DNA from 3 places in the Mesorhizobium sp. M1329 genome. Region 1 is predicted to be linked to each of the others. Evidence: predicted binding sites of a transcription regulator. Region 1 holds the regulator's gene; each other region holds the start of a gene.
The links. Region 1 encodes LexA, which represses DNA repair genes until DNA is damaged. Its sites were predicted from a motif close to TGTTCNNNNTGTGTTCNG; they were not measured.
Positions count from the first base shown of each region.

Region 1 (5,355 bases):
GATCAACAGCGCCAGCGGCAAGATGCGACCAGAAACTCTTGTCGAATGCCATCCAGTAGCCGCCATGGACGAACACCACGAGTCCCTTGGGCTTGGTGGCCGGCAGGATAAGATCGAGCCGATTGCGTGGCTTATCGCCATAGGCCAAGTCGAGCCGCGCCCTGCCCTCGGTCGAAAGCACGTCGCGGAAAACCCGAGCGGGCTCAACCCAGGCCGCCGGCCAGCGATCGCTGCTGGCTATGTTGGCGCCGTTGGCATAGGCGTTGTCCCAATCGGCAATGTGACGTTCGAACACCCTGCGCCCTCCCCTGGCAATATGGCCTTGCGACGTAGCGTGAGCATCGCGCGGCGCGTCGTCGCCAGCCTCACGGCTCCAGCTCTCGCATCAATCTCAAGTGACAGCCGTCTTGATGGCGAAGCGCGCATCCTTCCATGCACCGGTGCGCAGGATGTCCTCAAGTACTTCGACGGCCTGCCAGACATCGGCATAGCCGACATAGAGCGGGGTGAAGCCGAAGCGCATGGTCGATGGCGCGCGAAAATCGCCGATCACGCCACGTTCGATCAGCGCGCGCATGATCTGGTAGCCATGCTCATGCATGAATGAAATCTGGCTGCCGCGTTTTTCCCCATCGCGCGTGCTTTCGAGCGTGAGCCCGTAAGTGCCGCACTTTGCCTCGACAAGCTCGATGAACAGATCGGCCAGCGCGATGCTCTTCTTGCGCACCGCCGTCATGTCGACATCGTTCCAGATGTCGAGCGCGCCCTTAAGCGTGCGCATCGACAGGACCGGCTGCGTGCCGCACAGAAACCGGCGGATGCCGGTGCCGGCCGCATAGCCTGGCTCGAAGGCGAAGGGCCGTGCATGGCCCCACCAGCCGGTGAGCGGCTGCTGGATGTCGGCAAGATGCCGCTCAGCCGCATAGATGAAAGCAGGCGCGCCCGGGCCGCCATTCAGATATTTGTAGGTGCAGCCAACGGCAAAATCGGCGTTTGCCTTGTCGAGCTCGACTGGCATCGCTCCAGCGGTGTGGCAGAGATCCCAGACGATCATCGCCCCGGCTTCCTGGGCTCTGCGCGTCAGCGCCGGCATGTCGCGCAGTTCGCCCGACTTGTAGTTGACGTGGTTGACCAGCACCACAGCGGTGCGTTCGTCGATCAGCTCTTCGATGCTCGGCGCGTCGACCCCCGAGAGGCGCAGCAGCGTATCCTTTCGCGTCGAAGCCACACCCTCAGCCATGTAGAGGTCCGTCGGAAAACTATCGCCCTCGGCGACGATGACCTGCCGCTCCGGTCGCATGGCCATGGCGGCGTGCAGCAGTTTATAGATGTTGACCGACGTCGTGTCGCAGACCACCGTCTGGCCGGCCGCGGCACCGATCAGGCGCCCGAGCTGGTCGCCAAGTTCAAGCGGCATGTTGAACCAGCCGGCCGTGTTCCATGCGCGGATGAGATCATGCGACCATTCTTCGGTCGCGGCCTTGCGCAATTCATCGAAAGCGGCACGTGAAGCAGCTCCTAGCGAATTGCCGTCGAGATAGATCACTCCTTGCGGCAACACAAAGCGGTCGCGCATCGCGCGCAGCGGATCTGCGGCATCCATCGCCTTTATGGCCGCGAGATCGGGAATTCCTGTCATGATTTGCCTGCTCCCCCAAAATTCAATGCAACGCCGGATACGCATCGACTGTTCTTCCATCACCTGGTTGCGCGCAGGAAGGCTCCACCGGCGAGAAGCAGCCTAACCAGGCGGTGGAAACCAGGACTTAACCCGAGGTTGGCGTTTTGAGTTCGTTTCGTTCACGGTGCATTGACCAAACCGCACACTCGATAGGGGTTCACTTCCGTGCCCTCCGCCGACCGACGGCCGATGCCAATGTGGCCTTCCGGGAAGCCAGAAGGGCGCAAACGAAAGCAGAATCAAGGCGATGAGGCTCGCGACGGTGAAAGTGGGGTACCCCGGTTAGGGGACGTCGTTTGTTTCCCGAGCCTTAACGCATTCATTAAACTTTAAACAGTTGCGGAACACAACTGGAACAGATAGTGTTTGTTCTGGGTTTGTTTTTCTGATTCTGTTGGGGGTCGCTATGCTGACACGCAAACAACACGAACTGCTTATGTTCATCCACGAAAGATTGAAGGAAAGCGGTATCCCGCCTTCCTTCGACGAGATGAAGGAAGCGCTCGACCTGGCTTCCAAATCGGGAATCCACCGGCTGATTACGGCACTGGAGGAGCGCGGCTTCATTCGCCGTTTGCCCAACCGGGCCCGTGCGCTGGAGGTGCTGCGCCTGCCTGACTCGATCGCCCCCGGCCTCAATGCGGCACGCAAGTTCTCGCCGAGTGTCATCCAGGGCAGTCTTGGGCAAGGCGGTCCGCGGCAAGGCAAGCCGACATCGTCGCGCGTCCCTGCGGCCGGAAATGACGACGATGTCGTCGCCGCCGTTTCGATCCCGGTGATGGGCCGCATCGCCGCCGGTGTGCCGATCGACGCCATCCAGCACCAGACGCATTCGATTTCGGTGCCGCCGGATATGATCATGGGCGGCGAGCATTATGCGCTCGAGGTCAAAGGCGATTCGATGATCGAGGCTGGCATTTTCGACGGCGACACGGTGATCATCCGCAATGCCGATACGGCGAGCCCCGGTGAGATCGTGGTGGCACTGGTCGACGAGGAGGAAGCGACGCTGAAGCGGTTCCGCCGCAAGGGCGCTTCGATCGCCCTGGAAGCCGCCAATCCGGCCTACGAGACGCGCATCTTCGGACCAGACAGGGTCAAGGTGCAAGGCAAGCTCGTCGGACTGATCCGCCGCTACTGAGTTCCGCCCTTGGCGCCGGCTTTGGGTTTGTCGGCCCTGCGGTATGGCGGCAGGCCCCGTGCCGCGCGTGAAAATTTCCGCTGCACGTGCCAGGGCCGGTATGATTTTTCGACCGCGAAACGGATTTCGGCGCGTGTTGCAGCTTGTGGATCGAAATAGACGGCGGCACTTCCCGCGCGCGCCAGTTGCCGTTTGGTGACGACGAGGACCAGCCGGTCGTAGTAGCAGGGGTTATGGGCGGTGGCGTCGTCGATGACGATCAAACTGGCAAAGGCGCAGGCTGGCCGCGCAGTATCGCGGTCCTTGGCTTGTGCGATGATCGCGCCGGATGGATGCCTGGCAAGGCAGAGGCCGTCCGTGCAAATGAACGGCATACCCGGCGGTAGGTCGGCCGGATCGGCAATGTCGAATTGCGGATCGTTCTTTCCAGGTGTTTCCGGCGCGACGATAGCCTCTGATGTGAGCGCGCGTTTCCAGTTGTCGATGGTGAACTCATTCGGGCGTGCCCGGTTGACCGCGAGTTCACCGCTGTCGATCGGCAGCGCGACCAACCGTGCGTCCTCCGAGATCAATACATCGGGTACGCGCGTCTGGGTTGTCGTTAGCAAGCCGGCGAGCGCAAAAGGAAGTGCCGCCAGCCGCAACCAGGTCGTCGCCATGCTGGCAATGACAAGGGCGATCGTCACCAAAAGGACGGATCTCAGCGAAATCAGCCCAACCGCATCGATTGGCGAGCGCTCGGAGATCCACCCGGACAGGGCGATCATCGCCGTCAGCCCCTTGCCCATCACGTATAGGAAAGGCCCATCCGCGCCGAACGGCATCGCCAGCGCACTGAGGACGGCGAAGGGCATGACGACCAGTGAGACGATGGGCATGATGGCCAGATTGGCGAACAGGCTGAGCGGCGCCACGCGCTGGAAATGCCATATGGCGAAAAGCGCCGTGGCGCTCCCTGCAATGATTGAGGTCATCGCCAGGCCGCCCATGCCCAGCAGGACCTTTCGCGTGGCGAGGCGTAGCGGCGACCGCCGCGGCGGCGGCCTGGTGGCCCTGCCGGCGCGGTAGTCGGACCAGCCGGCATAGGCGCCGACAAGGGCCGCCGTCGCGGCGAAGGACATCTGGAAGCTCGGACCGACCACCTCGTGTGGCGACACCAGAATGACCGCGATGGCCGAGATCGCCAGGTTGCGCATGGTGAGCGCGGCCCGGTCGAACAGCACGGCGATAAGCATCACCGCCAGCATGATGAAGCTGCGTTCGGCCGCTACCACAATGCCGGAAAAGACGAGGTAGGCCGCAATCGAAAAAAGCGCGGCGGCCGCGGCATATTTCTTGACCGGCCGTCGCGATGAGAAATCGGGAAACAGCGCAAAGGCGCCGCGTAGCAGCGCCATGATGGTGCCGGCGACCAACGCCATATGCAGCCCCGAGATAGAGATGATGTGATAGATGCCTGTACGCCGCATCGCTTCGTTGATCTCCTCGGGAATGCCGGCGCGCACGCCGACGATCAGCGCAGCAGCAATCTCGCCCTCGGCGCCGCCGATGCGGCTGCGGATATGGTCGGCGATGGATTCGCGCGCGTCTTCGATCGCAGAAGAAAGCCGCGCGGCAAGCGGCATGCTGCCCGACGACACGACTTTCGGATTGCCGAGAAAAAAGCCGCTGCCGCCGATACCGGCGAAATAGCTGTCGAAGGAGAAATCATAGCTGTCGGGCCGCACCGGCCCGGTCGGCGGCAGCAGCCGCACATAGCCGGCGATCTCGGAACCGGCGGTCAGCTCAGCCGGTATTTTCATCGCCGAAACGCGGACCCGTTCCGGCATGTAACGCAGTGTCGGCCTGGCGGTTGAGATCACATCGATCGTCAGCCTGATGCGGCCGCTCGCCATGGGCTCGTACGATACGACGCGACCCGTCAGCCGCGTCGAGATTTCGGAACCGAGCATATGCGTCCCGACACGCCAGGTCTCGAACTTGGCGGCAAGCACGCCAAGCGCGCAGAGCAACGCCACTATGAAGCACAGGCGCGTCCTGGGCCATGACCGCGAGACGACGGCACAAAGGGCTGCCAAGGCGACGATAGCGATCGGCTGTGGGAAGGCCGGCTCGGCCGCCATCGCGAAATACACGACCACCCCGCATGCGAGGAACACCGGCACCAGCAGGAAGGCGATGCCGCGGTCGAGTTCCAGGCCGGCCGCCGAGGTTATGCTATTGCGGATACGGGACGGTGACGGGAGGCGGAAGCGACGGCGTAGGCGCACGATGGGCTCGCCCGCGGGCACGGGAACCGTTGCGGGGTCGCTGGCCGGCAGCGACGGAGCATCAAAGCGCGGAGCGGGCAGCAATGCCGGTGCCGGAAGGACAGGCAGGGGAGCGGCAAACAGCAAGCGTTCGCTGACGCCGCTGCCAGCGTCCTCGCCCTCGCCCGCACCACGGCCTCGCACAGCCATCGGGTCTGCCCCTTGCGCCCTCGACCTCCTATGCTACATGAACGCGCAACGCGCGAAAGTCCGCAAACCCACTT
Region 1 is NZ_JAMYLN010000030.1:71,445-76,799, forward strand. Features, by position in the region: gene NKH21_RS25505 (hormone-sensitive lipase) at 1-295, opposite strand, end outside; gene kynU (kynureninase) at 392-1,639, opposite strand; gene lexA (transcriptional repressor LexA) at 2,088-2,822, shown strand; gene NKH21_RS25520 (ComEC/Rec2 family competence protein) at 2,816-5,281, opposite strand.

Region 2 (5,355 bases), on a different contig from region 1:
GCGGCCTCTAGACAAACCCGCCTTTGTCTCCGTGCCGCGCGACATTGCGCGCCGCGCCCGCTGGGTAAAGCCCGAACTCGTTGCCGAGGTTACCTATGCCGAGGTGACACCGGACGGCAGCCTGCGGCATCCAAGTTTTCAAGGTATGCGCGAAGACAAGCGAGCCGACCAGGTGGTGATGGAACTGCCGAAGACGCCGGCAACTCTTGGCTCCGCCAATCTCGATCCGGGAATTGGCAAGGAGATCGCCGCTGCTGTCGGCGTCAAGCTGACCCATCCAGACAAGGTCATGTATCCCGGCACCAAGGTGACAAAGGCAACGCTAGCCGCCTACTACGCCGCGGTCGGCGAGAGGATGCTGCCGCACATCCAGGATCGGCCCCTTTCGCTGGTGCGCGACACCGACGGCGACCTGCAGCAGACCTTTTTTCAGAAGCACAAGCTGCCGGGGATGCCCAAGGCAATCCATGACGGACAGTTGGAGAAGATGTCCGGCAAGGAGAGCCGCATTCTTTGGGTCGATGACCTGGCTGGGCTGATCGCCGGCATCCAGATGAACGTGCTCGAATTCCACGTTTGGGGGAGCCTGCGCCAGCAGCCGAGCCTGCCGCACCGGATAATCTTCGACATCGACCCCGACGAGGGCCTAGGCTTTGGTGACGTCAAGCAGGCCGCCCTCGACATCCGCGGCGTTCTGGAGGCACTCGGCCTCCAATCATGGCCTCTGCTATCCGGAGGCAAGGGCGTTCACGTCGTCGTCCCGCTCGTCCCCAAAGCCAACTGGGAAGAGGTCAAAGGCTTCTCTCAGGACTTCGCTGAGTTGCTCGCCCGGACTGATCCGTCGCGCTTCGTCGCCAATATGAGCAAGGCGAAGCGCAAGGGTCGGATGTTTCTCGACTATCTCCGCAACGGCCAGGGCGCCACGGCAATATGCCCCTGGTCGACCCGGGCGCGGTCTGGTGCGTCGTGCGCCGTGCCGGTTACTTGGGATGAGTTGCCGACCTTCAAAAGTGCCAGCGCCTTTGACGTTTTCGCGGCTGCTGCGCGGGCTCAGCAGCCCGACGCCTGGGAAGGCTATTTCGACGTCGAGCAGACCCTCACAGCTCGCATCCGAAAAGCAGTGCGATAGCAGCAGCCAGTCCTAGATGGTCAGCGACATCTGCCGATCGGCCTCGGTTCGCGTTCCGCTTAGGTTTGAAAGTGTCACCCCGAGCAGGCGGATTCCCTTGGCGATGGGAAACAGCTGTTCGAGGAGTGTGCCACTGACGGTCGCGAGGTCGGCTTCGCCCTCGATGACGCCTTCGATGGTGCGGCTGCGCGTGATCTGCTGGAAGTCGGCGAATTTCACCTTCAATGTCACCGTGCGACCCTGGATCGATCGTTCCTGGCAATGGCGCCACACCTTACCGACCAATGGCGCCAGCTCCTTGCGAGCACTTTCGAGGTCAAACAAATCGCTCGCAAAGGTGTCTTCGGCCCCCACGGACTTGCGCTCGCGGTCGGCCCGCACCGGGCGTTCGTCGATGCCGCGAGCGATCCAGTAATAGTAGGGACCCGCTTTCCCGAACTTCTCCTCCAGGAACGCCAGGCTCTGTGCACGCAGATCGGCGCCGGTCTCGATGCCGAGCCTACCCATTTTATCAGCGGTCGCCGGGCCAACACCATGAAATTTCCGCACGGGCAAGGCCTCGACAAAGGCCGGACCAAGCTTCGGGGTGATAACGAACAGCCCATCTGGCTTGTTCTGGCCGGAGGCGAGCTTGGCCAGGAATTTGTTGTAGCTGACGCCGGCCGAAGCCGTCAGACCGGTCTCAGACTTGATCTTCGCACGGATCATTTCCGCGATCGTGGTCGCGACCGGGATGCCCTGCAGATTATCGGTGACGTCGAGATAGGCCTCGTCGAGCGAGAGCGGTTCGATGAGTGGCGTATGCTCGGCGAAGATTGCGTGGATCTGCTGGGAGACGGCCCGGTAGGCGTCAAAGCGCGGCGGCACGAAGATCAACTCGGGGCATTTGCGTTTTGCGGTGATCGAGGGCATGGCTGACCGCACCCCGAACTTTCTGGCCTCGTAGCTCGCAGCGGCCACCACACCGCGCGCCGCCGAGCCGCCGACTGCCACCGGCTTGCCGCGCAGGTCCGGGTTGTCGCGCTGTTCGACCGAGGCGAAGAAGGCATCCATGTCGACATGGATGATCTTGCGAAGGACGGCCGTCGCTTCCCGCGGCGCATCAGCTTCTTGGCCCCTGTCGCTTCGCTCGCCCACTTCGCCGTCCTGCATCACCTGCGACATATCAAGATAAACCGCGCCTCGATCAAGGGCAGTCTGGGATCAACTCTCGGAGCGGCGCAATGAGTCCGATTGACTCTCGGACACCAAGAGAACAAATAAGGAACATACCAGCCCCGAAATCCATTGGGAAGACAGTTTGAGAGTGTTTTGTTCATGGGTCAGCCGGCCGCCAGCCCTGCTATCGCCGCGCTTCGCGAGCGAATCGCGCGCCTCGAAGGCGGGCCGGCGCGCAACCGTGCGACACTTCCCTTCGGCGTTCCCGCTATCGACAAGGTCTTGCCGGGAGGCGGGCTGGCGCTCGGGGCGCTGCACGAGGTTGCCGGCGGCCGCAACGGGGCGATCGATGGCGCCGCGGCGGCGCTCTTTGCTGCGGGGATTGCTGCGCGCACAAAAGGGAAGGTGCTCTGGTGCGTCACCCGGCAGGATCTCTTCGCCCCAGCCCTCGCCCAGGCTGGGCTGCTGCCCGGCCGTGTCGTCTATGTCGAGGCGGGCGACGAAGCTTCGGTGCTTGCCTGCTTCGAAGAAGGGCTTCGCCATGGCGGTCTAGGCGCCGTCGTTGCCGAACTGGTTCGTGTCTCCATGACCGCCTCCCGCCGACTGCAACTCGCCGCCGAAGCCTCCGGCGCCATCGGCATCGCTATCCGCCGTTGGCGACGACAAACCGAAGCGACCGATTTTGGACAACCAACCGCTGCGGTCACCCGCTGGCGGGTCACCGCGCTCCCCTCCCGTCCCTTGCCGGTCCCCGGTATCGGCCGCGCTCGCTGGCAGCTCGAGCTGATCCGGGTACGGGCGGGAGAAAGCGCCGATTTTGAAGTGGAAGCCTGCGATGACAAGGGTCGTCTCGCTCTATTTTCCGACCTGGCCGACCGATCGCCTAAGGCGCGCAATGGGCCAGTCAGCGCCATCGGCTGAAACCCCGATCGTCATGCTCGGCCGGCAGGGAAACCGGAGGCTCGTGCTGGCCGCCGATGCGGCGGCGCGCGCGGCTGGCCTGCGCATCGGCATGCCGGCAAGCAAGGCCCAGGTGCTGGTGCCCAACCTGCAGAGTTTCGACCTGGATGCTGCGGCCGATGCCGCGGCCCTCGATAGAATGGCGCTCTGGTCACTGCGTTATGCCCCGATCGTCGCCGCCGATCCGCCCGACGGTCTCATCATCGACACCACAGGCGCCGACCATCTGCATGGCGGTGAGGACGCCATGCTAGAGGGACTGGTCTCGCGCATGGCTTCCTCCGGTATCGAGGCGCGCGCCGCTGTCGCCGATACGTGGGGCGCCGCTCATGCCTGCGCACGCTTCCTCGCCCGGCCGACCTTCGTCGCGCCAGTGGGGCAGGCCCCGGCAATTATCCGCGGTCTTCCGATCGGCGCCCTGCGACTTCCCCACGATATAGTCGAAGGCCTGCTCACTCTCGGCTTCGAGCGGGTGGGCGATGTCGAGGCGGCGCCGCGCGCCTCTCTCACCTTGCGATTGGGGCCCGAACTCGGCCGTCGCCTCGATCAGGCGTTGGGGCGGCGCAGTGAGCCCTTCGAGCCCGTCCGCTCTCCCGAACTCATCGAGGTTCGCCGAGCCTTCGGCGAGCCGATCGGCGCCGCCGAGACCATCGCCCGCTATACCGGCAAGCTCGTGGCAGCGCTCTGCGAGGCGCTTGAGGCCAAGGGGCTCGGCGCCCGCCGATTGGACCTGCTGTTTCATCGCGTCGACAACTGCATCGAGGCCATTCGCGTCGGCACCGCCGTGCCAGTGCGCGATATCAAACGTCTGACCCGCCTCCTGACCGACCGGATCGAAACTGTCGATCCCGGTTTCGGCATCGAGGTGATGACCCTGGCCGCGACGCTCGCCGAGCCCTTCGGAGCCAAGCAGATCATCTCCTCACTGGTCGAGGAGCCGGAGCCCGACATCACCGATCTCATCGACGTGCTCGCCAACCGTATTGGCGAGCAGCGGCTCTACCGCTTTGCCCCGGTCGAGAGTGACGTGCCCGAACGCTCAGTCCGCCGCATCGCGCCGAATGCGCTGGACGACGGGACGAATTGGTCCGGTGAGTGGCCTCGCCCGCCGCGTCTGCTGACCCACCCCGAACCCATCGAGACGATGGCCCTTCTGCCCGACCATCCGCCGGTCTGGTTCAGTTGGCGCGGCATCCGTCGTCGCGTCACGCGCGCCGATGGTCCTGAGCGCGTGTTCGGCGAATGGTGGCAGCGCGATGCCGAACTGATCGCCGTGCGCGACTATTTTCAGGTGGAGGACGAGTCCGGAGACCGCTTCTGGATTTACCGCGCCGGTGATGGTGAGGATCCCGAGACCGGTTCGCACAAATGGTTCTTGCATGGGGTCTTCGCATGAGCACGCCGCCCTATGCCGAATTGCAGGTCACCAGCCACTTCTCGTTTTTGCGCGGGGCCAGCTCTTGCGACGACCTGTTCGCCCAGGCGGCCGCACTCGGCATCGAGGCCTTGGCCGTTGTCGACCGCAATTCGCTCGCCGGCATCGTGCGGGCCCATCAGGCTGCCAAGGACACCGGCGTTTGGCTCATCGTCGGCTGCCGACTCGATCTGGTCGACGGCATGGCGGTGCTGGTCTATCCGACCGACCGCGCCGCCTATTCCCGGCTGTGCCGGCTGCTGACACTGGGCAAGAAGCGTGGCGGCAAGGCGCAATGTCGGCTCGAATGGAGCGACTTGGCCGCCTATAGCGAGGGTCTGATCGCCATTCTCGTTCCCGACCATGCCGATGACACCTGCGCCCTGCAATTGCGCCGGTTGCGCGAGGCCTTTGGCGATCGTGCCTATTTGGCGCTGACCCTGCGCCGCCGGCCAAATGATCAGGTCCGGCTGCATGAACTCTCCAACCTCGCCACCCGAATGCGGGTCCCGACGGTGGTGACGAACGACATTCTGTTTCACGAACCCGGCCGGCGCATCCTCCAGGACGTGGTGACCGCCATTCGTCACAACATCACGATCGACGAGCTGGGATTCCGGCGCGAGCGCCACGCCGACCGCTATCTCAAGCCGCCGGAGGAGATGGTGCGGCTGTTTTCGCGCTATCCGGAAGC
Region 2 is NZ_JAMYLN010000007.1:34,252-39,606, reverse strand. Features, by position in the region: gene ligD (DNA ligase D) at 1-1,129, shown strand, start outside; gene dinB (DNA polymerase IV) at 1,142-2,281, opposite strand; gene NKH21_RS09060 (ImuA family protein) at 2,447-3,208, shown strand; gene NKH21_RS09055 (Y-family DNA polymerase) at 3,123-4,643, shown strand; gene NKH21_RS09050 (error-prone DNA polymerase) at 4,640-5,355, shown strand, end outside.
Region 2: dinB (DNA polymerase IV) is a predicted target of LexA. The motif match lies at 2,381-2,398, and genes of this name have one in related genera.

Region 3 (5,355 bases), on a different contig from region 1:
AGCAATTGATCCTGGTCCGCGCGCGACAGTGCCCGCAAAACCTCCAGCGAGACGCCTTCAATTTCGAACCGCATTGGCTGGTTGACCATCGCCGGGTTGCTCGCTTTCGACCGATTATCCTAGTATGCTTGCCAGAAAGACAGCTGGTAGTCCTCCAGGTCTTTGGGCTCCGAAGCGAAAAACTCCACGACAAACCTTCGGTCCGGAAACCGCCATTGCAGTTTTGCTTCATAAATCTCCTTGAGGACTGAGCCAAGGAACACACGAGCTTGTCGCGAGAAATGTCGGCGGTGCCCAAGGCGTGAATATCGGCAATATGCAAGTGGTTCATGACCGCTTCCACAGACTGTCGCGTGGCGCCGGGGTTTCGTTCGAAGCTTCGCGGGCCCTCCTCGCTGAACCCTTCCATCAAAACGTAGCGTTCGAACGTTACGAACTCCGGCCAGAAAACAGTGCTGTACCCCACAGCAAGTGCAAATCGGCCCTCGCAGCCAACCCAGCTTTGTAAATCGATGCCGGTCCCATTGTTCCAGGCTGCCAATTCGGCTTTCATGCTGGCTGGAACATCCATATCCTTTCCTCCCGATCTTCACCTGTCATAAGTCTTTCAACGGCTGCTTTCCACTAGACCGACGCTTGTCGTCGCCAAATCTACGCCGTATGTCCAGGCGATGAGCGAGATCGAATTCCGTCGTGCGCAGGCGCCCGACCTGCCGGCGATCGTTGCAATGCTTGCCGACGATGTGCTCGGCGCAGACCGGGAAGACCCGTCCACACCGCTTGCGCCATCCTATCTCGATGCCTTCAGAGCAATCGATGCCGACCCCAACCAGTTGCTCGCCGTGGCCGTCGATGCCGGGCAAGTGGTCGGAACGCTGCAGCTCAGCTTCCTTCCAGGCATTTCGAGGAAAGGCGCCTGGCGCGGCCAGATCGAAGGCGTTCGCGTCGCCCGGCAATGGCGCTCTCGCGGCGTCGGCAAGCTGATGATCGAATGGGCGATTGAAACATGCCGTTCTCGTGGCTGCAGCCTCATTCAGCTCACCACGGACAATGGTCGACGGGAAGCGCACGCCTTCTACGAGCGCCTCGGTTTCACCGCGAGCCATCTCGGCTACAAGATGGGGTTGTAGGTCGGTTTTCCGCCTTTTGCGGGCTGTCCGTTTTCGATACGTTGCCGCCGTTTCCCGAAACTTGTACGAGAATCCGGCGGACTGGGAGGCTGGCAGTCCTTAGCGCACCACTGGCGGGTGTAAATGCTTGACGTGCTGCACGAGATTTGGGGAGAACTTTACTGGAATCCGCTCGATTGGCTTCCGTGGATTGGTGTGCAGATCCTGTTTGCCGCGATCGTCGGTGCGGTCCTGCAATGGTGGTTCAAGATAGGCATTGTAGCCTTTTTGTTCATTATCGTCCTCTCGCTGTCCGTTAATTTCGGCCGGCTTCCGGCGCCGGCCCTTACGGGAGCTGATCTGGCTCGGATGAATGCAGGGCTGCCGCAGACAACGGACAGCGTAACGATGGAGAACGTATCGTTCTCTCACCGCTTTCTCACTTACCACCTGTCCTCGACGCAACCGCTGGACGAAATCTTCTTCAAAGGCCTTCGGGAATCGGGCGCTTATACGGAGCAGTGCAAGACGCTGGGCAAATGGCTCGCCAGCCGCCGGATCAAGCGTATCGAGTACGTTTTCACATGGCTTGGTGGGGCGGAGACAATATCCATCGTCGATGCAGATTGCCGAACTGCAGTGTAACATTTCAGGCGTTAGGCCCGGCACCGAAACACACAGGCTGCCTGATGCGCAGGCTCAGCGAGCAAGAGTTCAAAGCCGGGCATTGACAAGCCGCCCCTTCGCCCTGCTCCATCCGCCCCATGATTTACGACCGGGCCTGGCTTGAAAAGGTCTTTCGCGCAAAACCCAATCAGAAGTTTCTGTTCTTTTGGGGCCACCAGCCGTCCAAGGACGGCCGCATAACCACGTCGTGCTTCAGTCAGTGGTGGCATGCGCCCTTTATCGTCGATGGCCTGAGCTATCCGACTGCCGAACACTGGATGATGGCCGAGAAGGCTCGCCTGTTCGGTGACGCTCAGACGGCAACGCAAATCCTCAGGGCGGCCAGCCCCAAGCAGGCAAAGCAACTTGGCCGCCAGGTGAGCGGCTTCGATGGCACCAAATGGGATGCCGACAAATATCGCATCGTCACCGAAGGGAGCTTTCAGAAGTTCCGCCAGAACGCGGCGCTGCGCGAATATCTGCTGTCGACGCATGACCGGGTGCTGGTCGAGGCGAGCCCTGTCGACCGGGTGTGGGGCATCGGTCTTGCGGCGGATGACGAGAGGGCGGTGAACCCGCTGCTGTGGCGCGGCGAGAACCTGTTGGGATTCGCGCTGATGCAGGCCCGCGATCGGCTGCGCGGCTGAACATTGCCGTCCGCCCGTCATCGGCGGCAGCCTCCGCGCTGCTTGACAATCCACCCACAATGTTCTCTTTATGTTCCTATCGCAACTCTAGACAATGCGGCGTTCGAGCCGCCGCGGGCGACGGGGCCGGATGGAAGCCAACATCCTCCACGCGGATCTGGATGCCTTCTATGCCTCGGTCGAACAATTGCTCGACCCGGCCTTGCGCGGCAAGCCGATTGCCGTCGGCGGCGGGGTAGTGCTCGCCGCATCCTATGAAGCCAAGGCGTTCGGCGTGCGCGGCGGCATGCCGGGACGGCGGGCGCGGGAACTCTGCCCGCAACTCATTTTCGTCGGCGGCCATTTCAAGGACTATCAGCGGCTGGGCGATGCGGCGATCAAGGTGCTCGGCGATTTCACGCCGGTGGTCGAGCGGATTTCGATCGACGAGGCCTTTGCCGACGTCGCCGGCTGCACCCATTTGTTCTCGCCGGCCGAGATCGCCGGCAAGATCCGCCGCCGCGTGCGGGCCGAGCTCGGCCTGCCGATCTCGGTCGGCGTAGCCCGCACCAAGCACCTGGCCAAGATCGCCTCACAGGTCGCAAAGCCCGACGGGCTGGTGGTGGTCGATCCGCGCCACGAGCTGGAGTTCCTGCATCACCTGCCGGTCGAGTTGATGTGGGGTGTCGGCCCGGTCACCAGGGAGCGGCTGGCCGGCATCGGCGTCAACACCATCGGCGAGCTGGCGAGAACCAATGGTGGGGCGCTGGAGCGCCTGCTCGGGCCGGCGGCGGGAGAGAAACTCAACGCGCTGGCGTGGAACCGCGATCCGCGCAAGCTCGAGACGCAGCGCCGCGCGCGATCGGCCGGCGCGCAATCGGCGCTTGGCCGAAAACCGGCCGAAGAGGACGTCTTCGTGCCCGCTTTGCTGCATCTGGCCGACAGGGTCGCCACCAGGTTGCGGGCGAAATCCCGGCCCGGCCGCACGGTGACGGTTCGCGTCCGCTTTGCCGATTTGCGTTCGGTGACGCGCTCGATCACGCTCGACCAACCGATTTCGGCAACCGCCATGCTGGCCGAGATCGCCGAGGCGCTGGTGCGCAAGGTGCTCATCGACCATCCGCACGAAAAGACAATCTCGCTGCTGGCGATCGCCGTATCGCATCTGGAGCAGCATGCCGGCCTGCAACTGGAACTGCCGCTCGGGCTCGACGATGACCGCCGCCGCCCCGGTACCCGGAAGGGCGCGGCGCGCTGGACCGCGGATCGCGCCATCGACAAGATCCGCGACCGCTTCGGCTGGGAGGCGGTCGGCTATGCCTCGGTCGCGCTCGGACTACAGCGGTCGGTTCCCGACGCCTTTCGCGAACTAGCCGAAAAGGAGTTGTAAATGGGCCGGGTTTTTCACCCTTCGACCGTTTCAATCTCCGCATCGACCAGGCACCACGGTGCATAGCGGAAGTCGCGGATCTGGATGACCTCATCGCCCGCCCATTCGACCAGCATGAAGCCGCGCACGGCGCCGTCGGCCGCTTGCGGGTTGCGGATGAGGATTGCCGGCCTGCCGTCGACGAAGCCGAGCGACAATGTCCAGTCGCTGATACGGTCGTAATTGCCGAAATAGGTCGACGCCTCGGCCTTGCCGCGCAGACGGACGCGGTTGACGACATCGAGCCGGACGTCCTCGGCTATCAGTGCCCTGACCGCGTCGAAGTCGCGCGCGTTGAACAGGTCGACATAGCGCCGCAGCCGGCGCTCGTCGTCGGCGTCGAGCCTCGGCGCGAGCGCCTGCTCGGGCTGCAGCGCCAGCAGCTTGAGCTGCGCCCGCCCGCGATGCAGCGCGGCCTTGGTGGCGGCGAGCGTCGCGCCGGTCACTTCGCAGGTCTCATGCAGGCTGAGGCCGAGCACGTCGACCAGGATCACGGCGCTGCGCTGCGACACCGAAAGCCGCATGAAGGAGCGCAGGCCGGTCTGGGCGGCGAGCCGGCTGTCGGCGCTGCCGGAGGGATCTTCGATCACGCTCATGTCGGCCTCGGTCATGCGCGACCTTTCCCGATTGCGCCGCCGCAGGTGATCCTGCGCGGCATTGTGGGCAATGCGAAACAGCCATTGCTCCGGCCGTTCGACCATGGCGCCGCCGTCGATCGCCTGTAGCGCCTTGATCAGCACCTCCTGGACGATGTCCTCGCCGTCGATCACCGAGCCGGCCATGCGCGCGCAGTAGCGATGCAGCCTTGGCCGCAACCCGACGAGCATCGCCTCCAAAGTCGCCCTGTTCATTTTCGGCGTAGCATCCCATTTCTGCGCGGGCGGCATGGCAGGCGCTATCCCGCCTTCTGATCCGCCAGCATACGGTAGTTGCCGATAACTTTGACAGGCGATCTCATTGCCGGGGTCGAACGGCGCTGCGCGTGGTTTTCCGTAAATGCCTTGAAGGTGGCAAGCCCGGTCAGCGCCGAGGAATCGCGGTCCTGGCCAACGATGTGGACGAACGAGCCGTCGTCCAGCTCGAGCACCAGATAGCGCACCGTCGGCGGTGCCGCCTCGCCCAGCGCTTCGAACACTTTTTCGACCAGCGCGCGGTTATCTGCCAGGTCGGCTTGGTTCACACCGTATCGAATGAGCGCGTAGTCCATCGTCGTCTCCTGATTGGTTGGTATGAACGAAGGACGACCGGCTGCGCTGAAAAGATTCTCCTTGCCGAAGAATCTTTTCGGTCGCCCGCATCGTCTTTCCCGCGTGGGCGGCTGCGCGGCAGCCATCAAGCAGGAGAGACGATCATGCATATCCAGTTTGCCGAGCTTCCGGTATTCGACCAGGACCGCGCCAAGGCGTTCTACACCAGGCATCTCGCCTGTCAGGTGCTGGCCGACCAGAAGATGGGCGATGGCGGCTGGCGCTGGATCGAGCTGGCATTTCCGCATGCCGTGACGAACCTGCATTTCATCAGGCGC
Region 3 is NZ_JAMYLN010000024.1:45,731-51,085, reverse strand. Features, by position in the region: gene NKH21_RS22580 (hypothetical protein) at 1-74, opposite strand, end outside; gene NKH21_RS22575 (GNAT family N-acetyltransferase) at 672-1,130, shown strand; gene NKH21_RS22570 (hypothetical protein) at 1,254-1,754, shown strand; gene ybiA (riboflavin biosynthesis intermediates N-glycosidase) at 1,874-2,422, shown strand; gene dinB (DNA polymerase IV) at 2,553-3,791, shown strand; gene NKH21_RS22555 (sigma-70 family RNA polymerase sigma factor) at 3,806-4,681, opposite strand; gene NKH21_RS22550 (hypothetical protein) at 4,726-5,037, opposite strand; gene NKH21_RS22545 (VOC family protein) at 5,182-5,355, shown strand, end outside.
Region 3: dinB (DNA polymerase IV) is a predicted target of LexA. The motif match lies at 2,483-2,500, and genes of this name have one in related genera.